2 regions of the Peribacillus sp. JNUCC41 genome follow, and region 2 is predicted to be linked to the other one. Evidence: riboswitches for the same ligand, from Rfam matches in the RefSeq annotation. Region 2 holds a riboswitch; the other holds the start of a gene.
The links. Region 2 has a riboswitch for cyclic di-AMP ahead of JNUCC41_RS10340 (cation:dicarboxylate symporter family transporter). Riboswitches for the same ligand answer to the same signal wherever they lie in the genome.
Positions count from the first base shown of each region.

Region 1: linked by a shared signal. The riboswitch ahead of JNUCC41_RS05425 (TrkH family potassium uptake protein) and the one ahead of JNUCC41_RS10340 (cation:dicarboxylate symporter family transporter) in region 2 are both predicted to bind cyclic di-AMP.

Region 1 covers NZ_CP062163.1:1,092,642-1,100,284, forward strand. Annotated here, with positions in the region: gene JNUCC41_RS05395 (MerR family transcriptional regulator) at 1-167, opposite strand, end outside; gene JNUCC41_RS05400 (GNAT family N-acetyltransferase) at 274-723, shown strand; gene JNUCC41_RS05405 (ABC transporter permease) at 828-1,844, opposite strand; gene JNUCC41_RS05410 (ABC transporter ATP-binding protein) at 1,841-2,566, opposite strand; gene JNUCC41_RS05415 (TetR/AcrR family transcriptional regulator) at 2,685-3,284, shown strand; gene JNUCC41_RS05420 (hypothetical protein) at 3,505-3,696, opposite strand; cyclic di-AMP (ydaO/yuaA leader) riboswitch at 4,030-4,172, shown strand; gene JNUCC41_RS05425 (TrkH family potassium uptake protein) at 4,348-5,679, shown strand; gene JNUCC41_RS05430 (potassium channel family protein) at 5,703-6,359, shown strand; gene JNUCC41_RS05435 (STAS domain-containing protein) at 6,501-7,334, opposite strand.
Region 2 covers NZ_CP062163.1:2,080,372-2,088,014, reverse strand. Annotated here, with positions in the region: gene JNUCC41_RS10355 (UDP-N-acetylmuramoyl-tripeptide--D-alanyl-D-alanine ligase) at 1-697, opposite strand, end outside; gene JNUCC41_RS10350 (D-alanine--D-alanine ligase) at 857-1,939, opposite strand; gene JNUCC41_RS10345 (hypothetical protein) at 2,321-3,103, opposite strand; gene JNUCC41_RS10340 (cation:dicarboxylate symporter family transporter) at 3,545-4,804, opposite strand; cyclic di-AMP (ydaO/yuaA leader) riboswitch at 4,977-5,123, opposite strand; gene JNUCC41_RS10335 (efflux RND transporter periplasmic adaptor subunit) at 5,319-6,581, opposite strand; gene JNUCC41_RS10330 (hypothetical protein) at 6,596-7,258, opposite strand; gene JNUCC41_RS10325 (TetR/AcrR family transcriptional regulator) at 7,490-7,643, opposite strand, start outside.

The DNA of each region.
Region 1 (7,643 bases), 990 kb from region 2:
AAAACTTCGAATTGTTGATAAGAGTAATACCGATAGCCCTTTTCGTTTTTTAAATCAGGAGTAAGAAGCCCAATCTCATCATAATGAATGAGCGTTTGTTTTTTTACATTGCATAATTTGGCGAATTCGCCAGTCGTAAAATATTTGCCTACATTTCCATCGGACATCACGATCTCTCCTCTTGACTATATGGTAACCATATACCTTAGTGTATTAATATATCATGATAACAAAACGGATAACCAGGTGCGAAATGAGGAAGGAAAATAAATGATGAAGACCACTATACATGAAGTCTCGAACGAAAATGTAACGGATATTTTGAAATTGCAAATAAACGAAAAGCAAAAGGCTTACATCGAAACGACTGAGCAATGTTTAAAAGACGCGAAGGAATGTAAATACTACAGACCAGTTGGGCTTTATTCGGATGATATCTTGGTTGGTTTTGCGATGTATGGCTTTTTCCCTGGGGAAGGCGAAAATGGCAGAGTGTGGTTAGACCGCTTTTTCATTGACGCTGAACATCAGGGTTTCGGGCTTGGCAGTATCTTATTGGAGGCTTTAATAAAAAGATTAATAGAAGAATATGATTGTCCTGAAATCTATTTAAGCATAGTTGAAGATAATCAGGCCGCCCTTCATTTGTATAAGAAATACGGCTTTGCATTCAATGGCGAATCAGATTATAACAATGAAAAGGTCATGGTCAAAAAAGTATAGGTATGATAATAGCTAGTCCTTTTCAACTCAAAAGTATGTCCAGCAATACAGAAAAAGCCGGTTCCCCTTGTTCCAGGAATCCGGCTTTTTTAAGATGGTTCATTTTAAAGTGAACGGTACTTTTTTAAACTAATAATATTGATGGTGATAAAGACGGTCGCAAATGCAAGGAGAATGAGGAGATCCAGTAATACCTCATTGAACGTGAAGCCTTTGTACATAATGCCGTTCATGGCATCCGATGCGTAATAGAGAGGCATGATCTTGCCGATTTTTTGCAGCCAGTCCGACATGCCATCCAATGGGAAAATCCCTGTAAAGAAGACTTGCGGCACGATGACGAGCGGAATGAATTGTACCATTTGGAATTCGGATGCCGCGAAACTCGATAGTAATGTACCAAGCGATAATGCAACGAGCGCGACCAGTATATTCGTCAGCAAAACGAGCCAAATGGAGCCGACAAGGACGATATCCAATACATTGACAGCATATAGGACGACAATTATGGTTTGAACTAGAGCAAATAAGCCATATCCGATCACATAGCCCGCTACGATTTCGTATCTTTTAATCGGGGTGGCAAGCAGCCGTTCCAGCGTACCACTTGTACGCTCTTTCAAAAGCGCGATTCCCGCTATTAAAAATACAAAGAAGAAAACGAAAAAGCTGACGAGCATCGGACTGAAAGTATCAAAACCCTTTGTGTCGGCATCCCCGTATACATAAAGCTCCTCAATTGAAGGCGTGTTTTTTTCATTCCCTTGCAAAGCATGCATCATTTGCATTTGAACGGCCTTTGCACGGGACGGTTCGTCGTTCAATAGTGTCAGTTTCATTTTTCCATTTTCAACATGCAGCCAGCCATCCGTATCATTTTCTATCATTTTTTCCTGAGAAAATTCCTCAGCAGCCGATACTTGAAAATCCGCTTGTTTCAATGCTTTGACCACGGTTTCATTACTGCCTGTAACAACGAGTTTCAAATCACTTGCTTCTGTATCGAAAATAAAATACATGAGCGTTAAAATGAGCAATGGAGCCAGGAAAAATAAAGCGAGTGTCCTTCGATCCCGGCGCAGCTGCTGGGTAATTCGAGTAACTAGAGAAGCCATTCTCATTTTAGGCCACCTCCAATCCTTAAAAAAACATCATCAAGCGTTTCCGCGGCAAATTGTGTTTTTAAAGCTGCCGGGGTTCCTGCCGCGATGATTTCACCTTCACGCAGCATCGCTAGTTTATCGCATCGTTCCGCTTCATCCATCACATGCGTCGTGATGATGATCGTCTTATGATCTTCGTTTCTTAAACGCTCAAGTTCCCGCCAAATCGATTGTTTCAGCAAAGGGTCTATTCCTACTGTCGGTTCATCCAAAATGAGAATCTCCGGATTTTGGATGAGTGCCGCCGCCAGTGACAGACGGCGTTTCATTCCCCCGGAATAATGCGCAACCCGAACATTCAAATCGCTCGTCAACTGTACGATTTCGGCTGCATATCGAATGCGTTCCCTTCGTTCCTTTTTCGAAAAACGGTATAGCTTCGCAAAAAATTCGAGATTTTCAGCTCCGGTCAATTCTGTATATAAAGCATCGGACTGTGCCATATAGCCGACATCCATTAACAGCGCTCGATTTGGCACTTCATGATCCAGAACCGTGACTTTACCCGCATCAGGCTTAATCAATCCGACAATCATTTTAATCAAGGTCGTCTTTCCGCATCCGGATGGACCTAGCAAGCCAAAAATTCCGTTTTTTTCAATACTCAGGCTCAATGGCTGAATGACCTTTTTATGATGAAAACCTTTGGCAATCCCTTCAATGGAAATCGCATTTTTCAATGTACACACATCCTCCCTCTTTAATTAACACAGTGTTGAGTGTATCATCATTCTAAGGCAGCATTTGTTCTAATACAATCAACATATTTGGAAAAATGTTCAGTGAAGGAGACATTACATGGCATCGATTCATGAGGATATGGTACAAAAGACGAAGATGCAGATACAACATCATTTTATTGCACTCGTTGAAACAGAGGGGTTCTCACATGTATCAGTGAAGAAAATTGCAGAGCGCGCCAACATTAATCGGGGCACATTCTATTTACATTACACAGATAAATATGAATTAATGGATCACTTACAGCAGGAATTGTTAAATGAACTTCAAACCCGCATTACTGCCATTTTACCGAAAGAGGCTTTCAGGGCTCTTCATCAACAGCAGCTTTACCCGCCCTTCGTAGAGATCTTTCAATTCATCAGTGAACATGCCCACGCTTTGAGGGCCATTCTTGGTGATCAGGGCGATCCTTCTTTTGCCAAAAAAATAAAGCGCGTATTCGGTGAAGTACTATTGGATCGTTTGATCAGCCAGCACCCAGCAGCTAAAAATGAAGCGTTCCGCATGTATATGCACGCCTTCCTGACATCGGCGATTTTAGGGGTGATACAGGAGTGGCTGGAGAATTGTGAAGAGCAAACGGCGGAAGAAATGGCGAAAATCCATTTTCAAATCTTGAACTTCATCAGCCAATTGCGCACATTCATACAATGAACGAATCATCAAAGGCATGTTCCATCAACATGCCTTAAAATCGGATTACATCTTTTTTCTTCGCTTTCACCTCTACATTCCCAACGCAAAAAAACTCATTTTTAAATAAATGAGTTTAAAAGCAAAACAAGATATGGATTTTTCGCTCAGCGTTCCCGGATAGTACACAGGGATTTCATAATTGAATAGTACCGCTAATGATGTTGGGATTTTAGTTGATTTACCTTAGGGAAAACAATTTTAAAAACGGATTCTTTTTCTTATCCGTTATCCTTAACTCATCCATGATGATTTGATCCTCATGATCGGCTATCCATTTCCTTAGTGCATCTTTATCCTGGCATTGTGTTAAATATGTCTGGCCACCCTTGCCTGTAGCATTAATAACATATCTATTGAACGTTTTCTCCATAATTGCCCGCCTTTTTAGTAAAATGTCTTGAATCTTTAAATACGAATGCAATGCTTTTTCCTTTATCATTTACAAAAGAAACATAAAAATATATATATTAGAAATTTTGATTGGCAATAGCGTGTTCCGCTTGAAAGTATTGAATAAAGTACTTCGAGCTGGTTATCATAATTGGATTAATCGAACCTATCATAATGTGCTAACTAATATTTGTCAATACGTTTTTTCAATGTAAATGAAACGTAAATTTTCAGTCTTGTTAAAGAAATATTTTTTTACGATTTAGGGGTTTACAACTGATAAATGATGGGAGTAGAATACGTTTATCAATTTAATGCATTTCGGCCTAAACTCAAGGGAATTGAGTACGGAGGACCCAATCAATTGGGGTTAATTCTGCCTTGCAGAAGGGATGAGATCAGCTCTTTCGCCATCCTACCCGTCAGCTAACTTCGTCGGCTAAAGCGAGGGAGGTCATAAGACCGCCTATTTCGGGAGTTTTTTTTCACGCTTTTTGTGGCAAAATAACTGTTCGAAGTTTTTGCTGGTCTTTTTATTATGCCTTTAAAAAGATTCTGAAAGCAGATTGATGATTAAAGCATCATACAGTTTTACACAATTTTTTTATAGGTAGGGATGATTTATTTGAGAATGACAAAAAGTTTATTGGATCCGCCAAAAATACTTGTACTCGGCTTTGCCATCCTGATACTTATTGGGGCCTATTTATTAACCCTGCCGATTTCCACTGAAAATGGCATTGGCCTTCCTTTTCTGGATGCTTTATTCACCGCAACTTCCGCTACATGTGTAACAGGATTGGTCGTAGTGGATACGGGATCGACTTTCACCACTTTTGGTGAGTTGGTCATCTTAACACTGATTCAGATAGGCGGTTTAGGGTTCATGTCATTTGCGACATTTTTCTTTTTCCTTTTAGGCAAAAAGATTTCTTTAAAAGGCAGGTTACTCTTGCAGGAGTCCTTAAATAATCTATCCATGGCAGGTGTAGTCAGGTTAGTAAGACGGCTTTTAATTTTCACGGCCATCATTGAGGGCATGGGTGCCCTTATTTTATCGATTCGCTTTTCTTTTGACATGCCAATCGGAAAGGCAATCTATTACGGGGTTTTTCATTCCATATCGAATTTCAATAATGCCGGCTTTGATTTAATGGGGGAATTCAAGAGTTTGACCCCTTATGTATCGGATCCATTCGTAACCCTTACGGTCGTCTTCCTCATCACGTTTGGCGGAATAGGTTTTATCGTGATGAATGAACTATACGAATACCGTGATACCCATCGTTTATCCATACATACGAAGGTTGTTCTGACGACTAGCTTGGCACTAACGATTGTCGGCGCAATTTTAATCTTTTTATTCGAGTTCGGTAATGCCAAGACATTGCAGCCTTTATCTTTCATGGGTAAAACGCTGTCCTCATTATTTCAATCGGTTACACCTAGGACGGCAGGCTCCAATACGTTGAATATCCCTGATTTAACTCAACCTACATTACTGCTCATCATTTTCTTGATGTTCGTCGGGGCTTCGCCCGGATCGACTGGCGGCGGAATTAAAACAACCACATTAGCAACGCTTGTCGGGACGGTTTGGTCACAGATTAAAGGAAAGGGTGATGTGGTATTATTCCGTCACCGCATTGTGAGTGAAACGATCTTTAAAGCATTATCCGTTACATTCATTGGCGTATTCATGGTTTCAATCATCTCCATTCTGCTGACCATCACTGAAAGCGGAACTGATTTCTTGATGATTTTGTTTGAAGCCACTTCAGCATTCGCCACCGTGGGACTTTCAATGGGGTTGACCCCCGAATTATCACCGGTTGGCCGGATGCTCATCATTTTCACGATGTTTGCAGGCCGTGTGGGTCCTTTGACTTTGGCCTTTGCCATCGCTATGAGGCGCAAACCAGATCCGTTCCGACGTCCAAAAGGGAAAATCATGATTGGTTAAACATAAATGAAGGAGTGTAAAAGATGGGAAAACGACAATATGCCGTGATCGGTTTAGGCAGGTTCGGAACCAGTGTGGCCCATAGATTATATACGGCTGGCCAAGAGGTATTGGGTGTTGATGTCAACGAGGAAAGAGTAGAGAATGCGGAAATGAGCGTTACCCATGCGATCATGGCGGATACGACGGATGAAGATACTTTGAGGTCAATCGGAATCCGTAATTTCGATTGTGTCATCGTAGCCATCGGAAATGACATGCAATCGAGCATTTTAACTACCTTGCTTTTAAAAGAGCTTGGGGTCGATAAGGTCATTGCCAAAGCACTTAATAAAAATCACGGTCAGGTGCTCACTAAAGTCGGAGCTGACTGGGTCATCTATCCTGAGAGGGATATGGGGGAACGGGTCGCGAATCAGCTCCTGTCCCCTAACATGCTGAACTATATAGAGCTCTCTAAAGAATACAATATCGAGGAAATCATCCTGCCCATGAGCATGAAGGGAAAAAGCCTCAGGGAGCTTGATCTACGGGCAAAATATAATATCAGCGTCATTGCCATAGTGAGTAATGGAGAAATCATCATAGCCCCCTCACCAGATCAGGATATCCATGAAAATGATATGCTTTTAGTGGTTGGCAATAAAAAAGATCTAGCCGTCTTTGCCAATATTGAATAATCCAACAGGTTCCGGCTTTTGCTTTTTGGGCCCTGTATCTATTTTGAGTGCAGCATGACTTATACATGCCAGAAGACCCCCATATGGAGGTCTTCTCGATGAGGTTTATAACGAGCATCCCATGCCCTGGATATGTATGTATTATTTCATCGTACTGATTGCCTGGGCAAGAGTGGACTTTATCGTCACTTTATCAAAAGGAAGTTGAAGCTTTACGGCAGTCATGGCTATTTCCGGCCGAAGTCCTGAAAGGGTTGTTTCAATACCGATCAAATGTAAGGATTCAATCAAATGCGACAGCTGGAGGGCGGATGCACCATCTATTGAATGAACGCCCGATAGGTCAATGAAAAGCCTTGTGACATTTTTTTCAACGCATTTTTGTAAGGTGTTTTCAAGCAAGGTCATGCCCCTTGTCGTGTCAATATTGCCTATCAAGGGAAGCAACGCCATGTTATCTTTAAGGGAAATGATGGGCGTGCTCAATTCATCGATCGTTGCCTGTTGGGCTTTCATGATTTTATTGGCATATCTATGATTCGCTTCAGTAAACCTCTCCATCACTTCACTGAACACCTTCACCACTATCCGGTACCAGGAATTTATTTCTTCCTGTGGATATTGGTCACCATGCAATTCCACAAACCTGTCAATATAATCAAGGTATTGATCTTGCGTTCTAAAAAACTCCCTCAATATAAAATAGATGGGTGTATTTAAATGCTGCTCATCCTTACCGATATCTTCAATCCAATCATCAAGCCTCTTAAAGAATTCCCTCTCCCCTGTATCGAAGACCTGAAAGAAACGCAAATGGAATTCATTATTTTGCTGTTTAAGTTTTTTAATCACTTTGGGATCGGATGAGCTATAAACACCCGCTTTATCGCTTTTATCCAATGTTGCGTACCAATCATCAGTCAATTGTGCTGCCGCGCCCACTAAAAAGGAATATAATTCTTTATTTCTATGCATAAGTTTCTCCACCTATTTTTTATAAAATAGCATTCCAATTGGTCTCAGTAATCAATAAATCGAATGCACTACATACAGAAATCAGCATTGACAGGCATTGAAAGTTAAACGTTTCATCAGCTAAGGAAAAGCATCGAAGATAACCTCTTCAATACATGGATTGTCATGACCTGATGCCCAATGGTCCCCTCTTTCCATATACCTTCCCAGCTGTTTTTGAAACCATGCAACCACTGTTTTTCAAAAAAAAATTTGCAGGAACCTACATCTATCATTCTGGTAAATCTGCGTTCCCCCAAAAAGCATTTT
Region 2 (7,643 bases):
GATTGCGAAGCAATGGTTCATCACCATGATAGATCAGCTTCCCATCTTTCGCCAAACCTTCGACAATTTCCAACTTTGCATTCGCGATTTCCTCGCGTGATCCTAAATCCAATAAGTGTGATTCACCAATATTGGTAATGATCGCTACATCAGGCTTTGCCATTTTGGATAAAAACTCAATTTCACCGCGGCTGCTCATTCCCATTTCCAAAACAGCTGCTTCAGTATCCTCATCCATCGAAAGCACCGTTAGTGGTAAACCTAAGTGATTATTGAAGTTTCCACTGGTTTTATGAACTTTATAGGTAGTGGCCAGCAACGCAGCCGTCATATCCTTCGTTGTCGTCTTACCGTTGCTTCCTGTTATCCCAATGACATTAATATTCAACTGCTGACGGTAAGAACGCGCCAATTGCTGAAGTGCTTTCTCGGTATTTTCCACAATGATTATTGGTAAATCATTAGGAGGATTCGGAACATCCCTTTGCCAAAAAGAAGCAGCAGCTCCTTGCGCCAATGCTTGTTTGACATACTGATGTCCGTCAACCTGCCCACCCTTAAGCGGTATGAACAAACATCCTTCCTTAACCGTTCTGGAATCGATGGTAACCCCATTAATTCCTTTGGACTGGAATGGACTGATATCATTCAAACCCTCTGCCATCTCATGTACTTGTTTTAACGTTCTCTTTATCATTTTGTTCCTCCTACATTCATCGAACCGTTAATCGCTCTCTACTTCCAATAACCAAACGAAGCAGAAACCAGTTTAAAATCGCACCGGTTCCTGCTGATTGGAATCCATCAAATCAACGTTTGATGGATTGTGAAGTTTACTGCTACATTACTTGCATGATCAAACTGTATATTTGATTTGTTGTTTTTCCTGATGACGTTCCAAGGCAAGTTTCACTAGTTTTTCAATTAGCGCTGGATAGTCGACACCTGTGTGCTTCCACAATAACGGAAACATGCTGAATGGAGTAAACCCAGGCATTGTATTCACTTCATTAATATAAATTTGCCCCTCATTCGTTAAGAAGAAATCAGCGCGAACCAATCCAGAGCAATCCAATGACTTAAAGGCAGTAATGGCCATTTCGGATAAAGTTGCATACTCGCTTTCCGATATCTCCGCTGGAATGACCATCGCTGAATTACCGTCTACATATTTTGCTGAATAATCATAGAAGCTAAAATCCTTCTTAGGGATGATTTCGCCTGCCACTGAACAAGACGGTTCATCATTACCGAGAATACCAAACTCTAGTTCACGAGCAATGACCCCTTCTTCAATGATGATCTTCCGATCGAATTGAAAAGCTTCCGCTACCGCTTTTTCCAGTTCATCAGCATCATTACATTTGCTGATACCGACACTTGAGCCTAAATTGGCAGGTTTGACAAAACAAGGGTACCCCAATTCCTCCGCTACCTTTTTAATGGCACTTTCAGTATTCTTCTCCCATTCGGAACGAATGAACCAAGTGTATTTCACTTGCGGAAGTCCCGCCTGGGCAAAAATGTTTTTCATGATGACCTTATCCATTCCTGCTGATGAAGCTAAAACGCCATTTCCTACATAAGGAAGGTTCAATAGTTCCAGCATCCCTTGTACGGTCCCATCTTCTCCATTTGGTCCGTGAAGCAATGGGAAAATTACGTCATACCCTGTTGATTCACTATCTTCATCAGTTGAATGTGCCTGCAAGGCAAGTGGTGAGCTCGATTTTTCCGGTGAAAATGTTAAAGCCTCCACATTCTCAGCAGGTCCTGTTAACTTTGGTCCATTAATCCATGAACCCTCTTTTGTTATGTAAATCGGATATATATCAAACTTTGCTAAATCGAGAGCTTTAATGACAGCTAAAGCCGTCTGCATAGAAACCTCATGCTCCGCAGATTTTCCACCATAAAGCAAACCAAGTTTAGTTTTCATGAGTTATTACCCTCCAATATTCTTTTAACCATGTTCATTGTATCACTTTACACTAAAACGGATAAAGCGAAACTTCCATCATTGGGGCTTTTCCAATGATGGTTAGTTAAGCCAATCGGGCTTTTACAGGCTGTTGGCCACCACATTTCTTTTTCTTTACATTTGCCTTCCGCTTCCCTTACAGCCTGTTAAGGCGGGATAAAGCGAAACTTCCATCATTGAGGCTTTTCTAATGATTACCGTTATCAGAACGCAGAATAACACCGCCACGTCCTGTGAGCCGCCCTCTCTTGTCTTTTATGCATGAGATGGTAAGTCTTACACCTAAAAAATTGGAGGATGACAAATAATCCAATCCACTAACCTCGGAAGTTGGGATAATCAGGATGATGATGTGTTTTTAATAACGCTTTCCCATACTTTTTCTTTTCGATTGAAGATAATAAAGGCATCGGGCTCATAAATAACTCTATCCGAAAAGTCGTCATGCATCTCATCCATGTTTAAATAATCCCCTACGACCCATGCAGGTATCTCAATTTTCGTTCTTGTATACTTAACATCCCGAAAGGAAAAAGCGAGCCCCTCTCCCAGAATATGAGCCAAGGAAGAAATGATTTCTGCAGGAATCGCTGTCAGCTCTTTTTTCTTTCTGATTCCAAGCCATGTCCTCTCTACTTTTAATGGCTCCAGCTTTAGCGGAATCAAGCTTCCTAACATCATATAATATGTCGAAAGAGAACGAAAATAAATTTTATTGAACCAACCATCATCCTGGGCAAGGTACACAAATTGATTATTCAATTTACGGAAAAACGGGGGACTCAGATGGGTTTTAGCGTGTCCTAAATATAAAAGTTCCGCTATTTCCCTTCCATCCAATTCATCCAGCCCTTCCGCCTCTTCAAAATCGACCCAACAGAAATCTCCATATGCCCGAACATTTTCTTTAACGAGCTTTGCAATATCCTCAGATGAAGCGCTCTCTAGCAGGACATTCAAATTGTATTCCCCACCATCGAATTGATGTTTCAATAATAAGATCGAATCCAAGGTATATGGCAGCGAATAGACGAATTCACGAAAATTGAGTCCATTAAAAAGGACAAACCGTTCGGAAGCCTGCATATACATATATAAGATATCATTGCTATCATTCTTCATAACCTGACCTCCTCCGAGCTCTCAATCAATAATGTTATTTTATCAAACTTTTGGGTTTTCACATAAGTTATATACCACCCAACATTAATCATCATCAGCATCATGTACATAACACGATTCACAAAATCCATATTTTAGTGAAAAATTCCGAATAGGAGGAATTGATTTTGGGTAAAGTTAAAAAAGCTTTTGTCATTCATCCTTTGCATGATGCCGCTTCCATTGATGCAACTAAAAGATCAGGTCTATGGCAATCAGAGAAATTTGCCTTTTGAAAAATATTTATATCAGGTTGATGCAATCCTTGATATCGGATGCGGTACAGGAAGAACCACACTCGCACTATATAAAAAAAGGGTTCCAAAATATAAAAGTGAAAGCGCATTTTATTTCAAATCAAAAAAAAAAATCCAGAGTGACATTTCACTCTGGATTTTTATATTAAGAAACTTGCTCTAATTCTTTTTTGGAAGGAGGGTTGAATTGACCTTCCCATTTAGAGATGACGATTGCTGCAAGTGAATTACCGATAACGTTTACAACTGTACGTCCCATATCAAGAATACGGTCGATACCAGCAATAAATGCTAGACCTTCAATAGGAATACCGACAGTTCCCAATGTCGCTAAAAGAACTACGAAAGATACACCTGGTACACCAGCAATCCCTTTGGACGTGATCATTAACACTAGCATTAGCGTAATTTGCTCATATGCGCTTAAGTCGATGCCGTACATTTGAGCGATGAAGATAGCTGCTAACGCTTGGTATAATGTAGAACCATCAAGGTTAAAGGAGTATCCAGTCGGAATTACAAATGTAGCAATATGTTTCGGACATCCCGCTTTCTCCATTTTTTCCATGATTTTCGGAAGAACCGCTTCTGAACTTGCAGTAGAGAAAGCAAGAATCAATTCTTCTTTTAGAAGTTTAATCAACGTAAAGATATTGAATCCGACAAATTTCGCAATAAGACCAAGAATGACTATTACAAAGAAAATCATTGTTCCGTAAACAGAAAGCGCTAACTTTCCTAACGGAATTAAAGATTCCAAACCGAATTTGGAAATAGTCACACCGATTAGTGCAAATACACCGATAGGAGCAAATTTCATGACCATGTTAGTTAGGTAGAACATTCCTTCAGCTACACCTTGGAAGAAACGGAATACTGGTTTACCCTTTTCACCGATGGCCGCAATACTAAGTCCAAACAACACGGAGAAGAAAATGATCGCTAGCATATCGCCTTCTACCATGGCTTTAACTGGATTGGATGGCACAATGTGAACGATTGTATCCACGAACGATTCATGCTGCTTAGTTTCGGCTGTATCAACATAGGTAGAAATATCAGTTTGTTCTAGCTTGTCCATATTCACACCAGCACCAGGCTGGATGATATTCGCTGATATTAAACCAACAACAATCGCAATCATCGTTACCACAACAAAGTATGATATTGATTTAGCTCCAAGTTTACCTACAGCTTTCAAATCACCTACACCAGCAACTGCAACGATAAGGCTTGAAACGATGATTGGCACTACAATCATTTTAATCATTCGTAGGAAAATGTCTCCGAATGGTTGTAAAAAGTTTTGGGCCGTCTCACTACCATAAAAAATGGCACCAACGATAATCCCTAGAATTAAACCAATAAAAATTTGGCTAGCTAAACTTAGTTTGAATTTCTTCATTTACTTTCCTCACCTTCCATAAAGTCTTTGATGCAAAAACATTTTTGTCTCGGTAAGGGAAACAAGATACTAATAAAAGAAAGTAATTTTTCTTTTTTTGAAAAACTCTGTCTTTACGCCGAAAAAAAAGACACTTCATGTGTCGATTTCTTATTGGCGTGAATATTCACACATGTTCCCTTAAAGACGCTGACGAGGTTAGCTGTCGGGTTAGGAATTGGAAACACAAAGCCCTTTCATTTCTGAATTCACCCCTAGCGGATAAAATCCACAAAAATGGGTCCCCCGTTCTTGGAATAAGATTAAGCGAGTTAACTTATAATAAAATATTATACTAAAAATGATAATCTGTAAATATTTAATCGCATCCGTTTATAAAAAATCTTTAAATATGTCTGAATATTCTGTATTAATCGCTATTATATCTATAATTACTATCCCAATTTTTGATCAATAAGTTATATTGATATAATTAATGAATAATTTGACATCACCTCTTTTGTTAAAGGAACGGTTATTTTTCCAAAATGCCAAGTAACAGATATCTTACTTTTTCCCTAGAGGTGAATTTTTTATAAGTCGGAACTTTCACTTTTTCAAATTGAATCGGAGTAATAAAATTAGAGTGGTTCTTCACTGCCACATCCGGCTTCAGCAGGATGACGTCACCTACAGACGGCCCCTTTATTATTTCTTGCTTTCCTTCCGCTTTAAGCCCTTTTGTAATGTAATGTTTATCTACATATCCTTTTTTTGTCAATTTGTAAATATAAGGATTTTTTTGGTAATTCACCGCCTCTATAGGTACGGAGGGTACACCGGCTTTCTCATTGGTTATTACAGTAAGATCCACTTTGGATCCCACTAACAAAGGTTCCGTTACTTCGCCTTCCGGTTCGATTAAAGCCTGAAATGGAAATCTGTTATCTTTTTTTAACGACGGCTCTTCAGCTGGATAGGAATGGATACGGCCTATCGTTCCTTTCAATGCCTTTTTTGAATCAGAGGAACTTGCTTTTATAGTCATGCCCACTTCAGCCTTTTTCATTTCCTCTTCGGAGAATTGCCCTTCAATTGCCATATTTGTAGAAACAATGGATATGATGGGATTTTTCAGGTTTTTATTGATATTTTTAACTACACCATCAGCCTCGCTCGTCGTCACGATAGCATTGGACTGCTCCTCAATTGAACTCAATTTTGCGTCAAGCATTTTCACTTTTTCATCCAAACTGTTTCTTTCCAGTTCCTGCTTGTACATTTCTTGCTCAATGTTACTTTTAATAAGATCCGTCGAGTTTGTGGTTAAATCAGTACTCAAGTTTTTTTCCACCGATTCATCAATGGCCGCTATTCCAGAATCACTGGTCAGGGACCCTTGATATGCCCTCAACTTGCCTATGTATTCTTCAATCCCCGCAATTTCTCCCTCAGCTGCCGTTTTTTCCGCTTCTAAATCCGCTTTTAGCGCATCAAGTTCGGTCGTCTCATACTCAAACAATGAAGATCCAGCCGTAATCGTATCGCCTTCTTTTACAAGGAATTTCTTAAAATCATTTTTCTTGGTATCAAAATAGATATCATACACTTCTACAGGTTTAATTACCCCATTTGTTTGAATAGTATCCCTAATTGTATCCTTTTTTACCTTTGTCCAGTTTTCAACGAAAATAGTTCGTTCCACTTTGCTTTCTTTTTTTTCAAGAAGGTATATGTTAACGGCTATTAAGACTATCGATGCAATCGAGACCGCTGCTATTTTCCATTTTCCGCTCATTCTTTTCACCCGCCTTATACAAATACGCCTACTTGGATGTATGCTAAAAAGGCTTTAACAAACCATGTGGCCAGATAGAATAGAACAATCATTAAAAGGACCAAATAATTATTTCGGTCTGAAAATTCCTTTAAATAAAAATATTGCAGAGCAATAATAAGAAATTGAAAAATGGTGATTTCGCTGAAAAAGTGAATGAAATAATCACTTCTGAGAAAATACTGACTGATGATCCCAAATGAAAAAGGATTGGCATCGCTGCCTATATCCATTAAAACAAATAGAGGAACCAGTAATGTTTTTTCCATTAATTGCAAACCAAAAAGAATCATTTGAACGATGACTAATTTTATATATGGGATATCAGTGACGATCCAAAAGAATAGAGCTGCTAAAAATATGTATATGGAAGGGGTGAGTATGCCTGTTACTATATTGCCGCTCAAAATCAGCAACTTTGCTGCTTCGAATTCATTGGCACTCATCGTCGTGACTTCTTTGGAAAATGATTCTGAACCAATGCCAAAATATCCCCCGATGGCAAAAATTATTAGACTAAGAAAATATAAAAATAGTAATTTCAATCCAAGCTTTGTGACTGCCTCTGCATTTTGCAGCTGATAACGACTCCGATAAGGCTCTAAAATGCCCTTTAACAATCCGACCTGGTACACCATATGTGGTCCTCCTGAAAAAAATGATATTTCATCATATATTTTATCTTATTTTGGAAACAATTGCAGAAATAAGGGATGAATATACAAAAAAAACACATAAGCCTTCCCTTCAAATTTAATCCCCACACTAATTTGGTGTTAATGATGATAATTGAAAGAATTTCCTAACCACCGCTTTTGAAACTCATTAACAAATGAAAAAAGAGGCTATACGCCCCTTTCGTAAAACCTTCATATATTCAGCAAATAATCCTTCATCATTAAGATAAGCTTCGAACCCAAGGGACTTCTTTTTTCATTTTTTTCCAAAAACAACAAAAGGCTTTCCAAGATGATGGGATTTGGCCTAACTTTTGAAAACTCTTCCTGGATCGCCTTTAAAGCT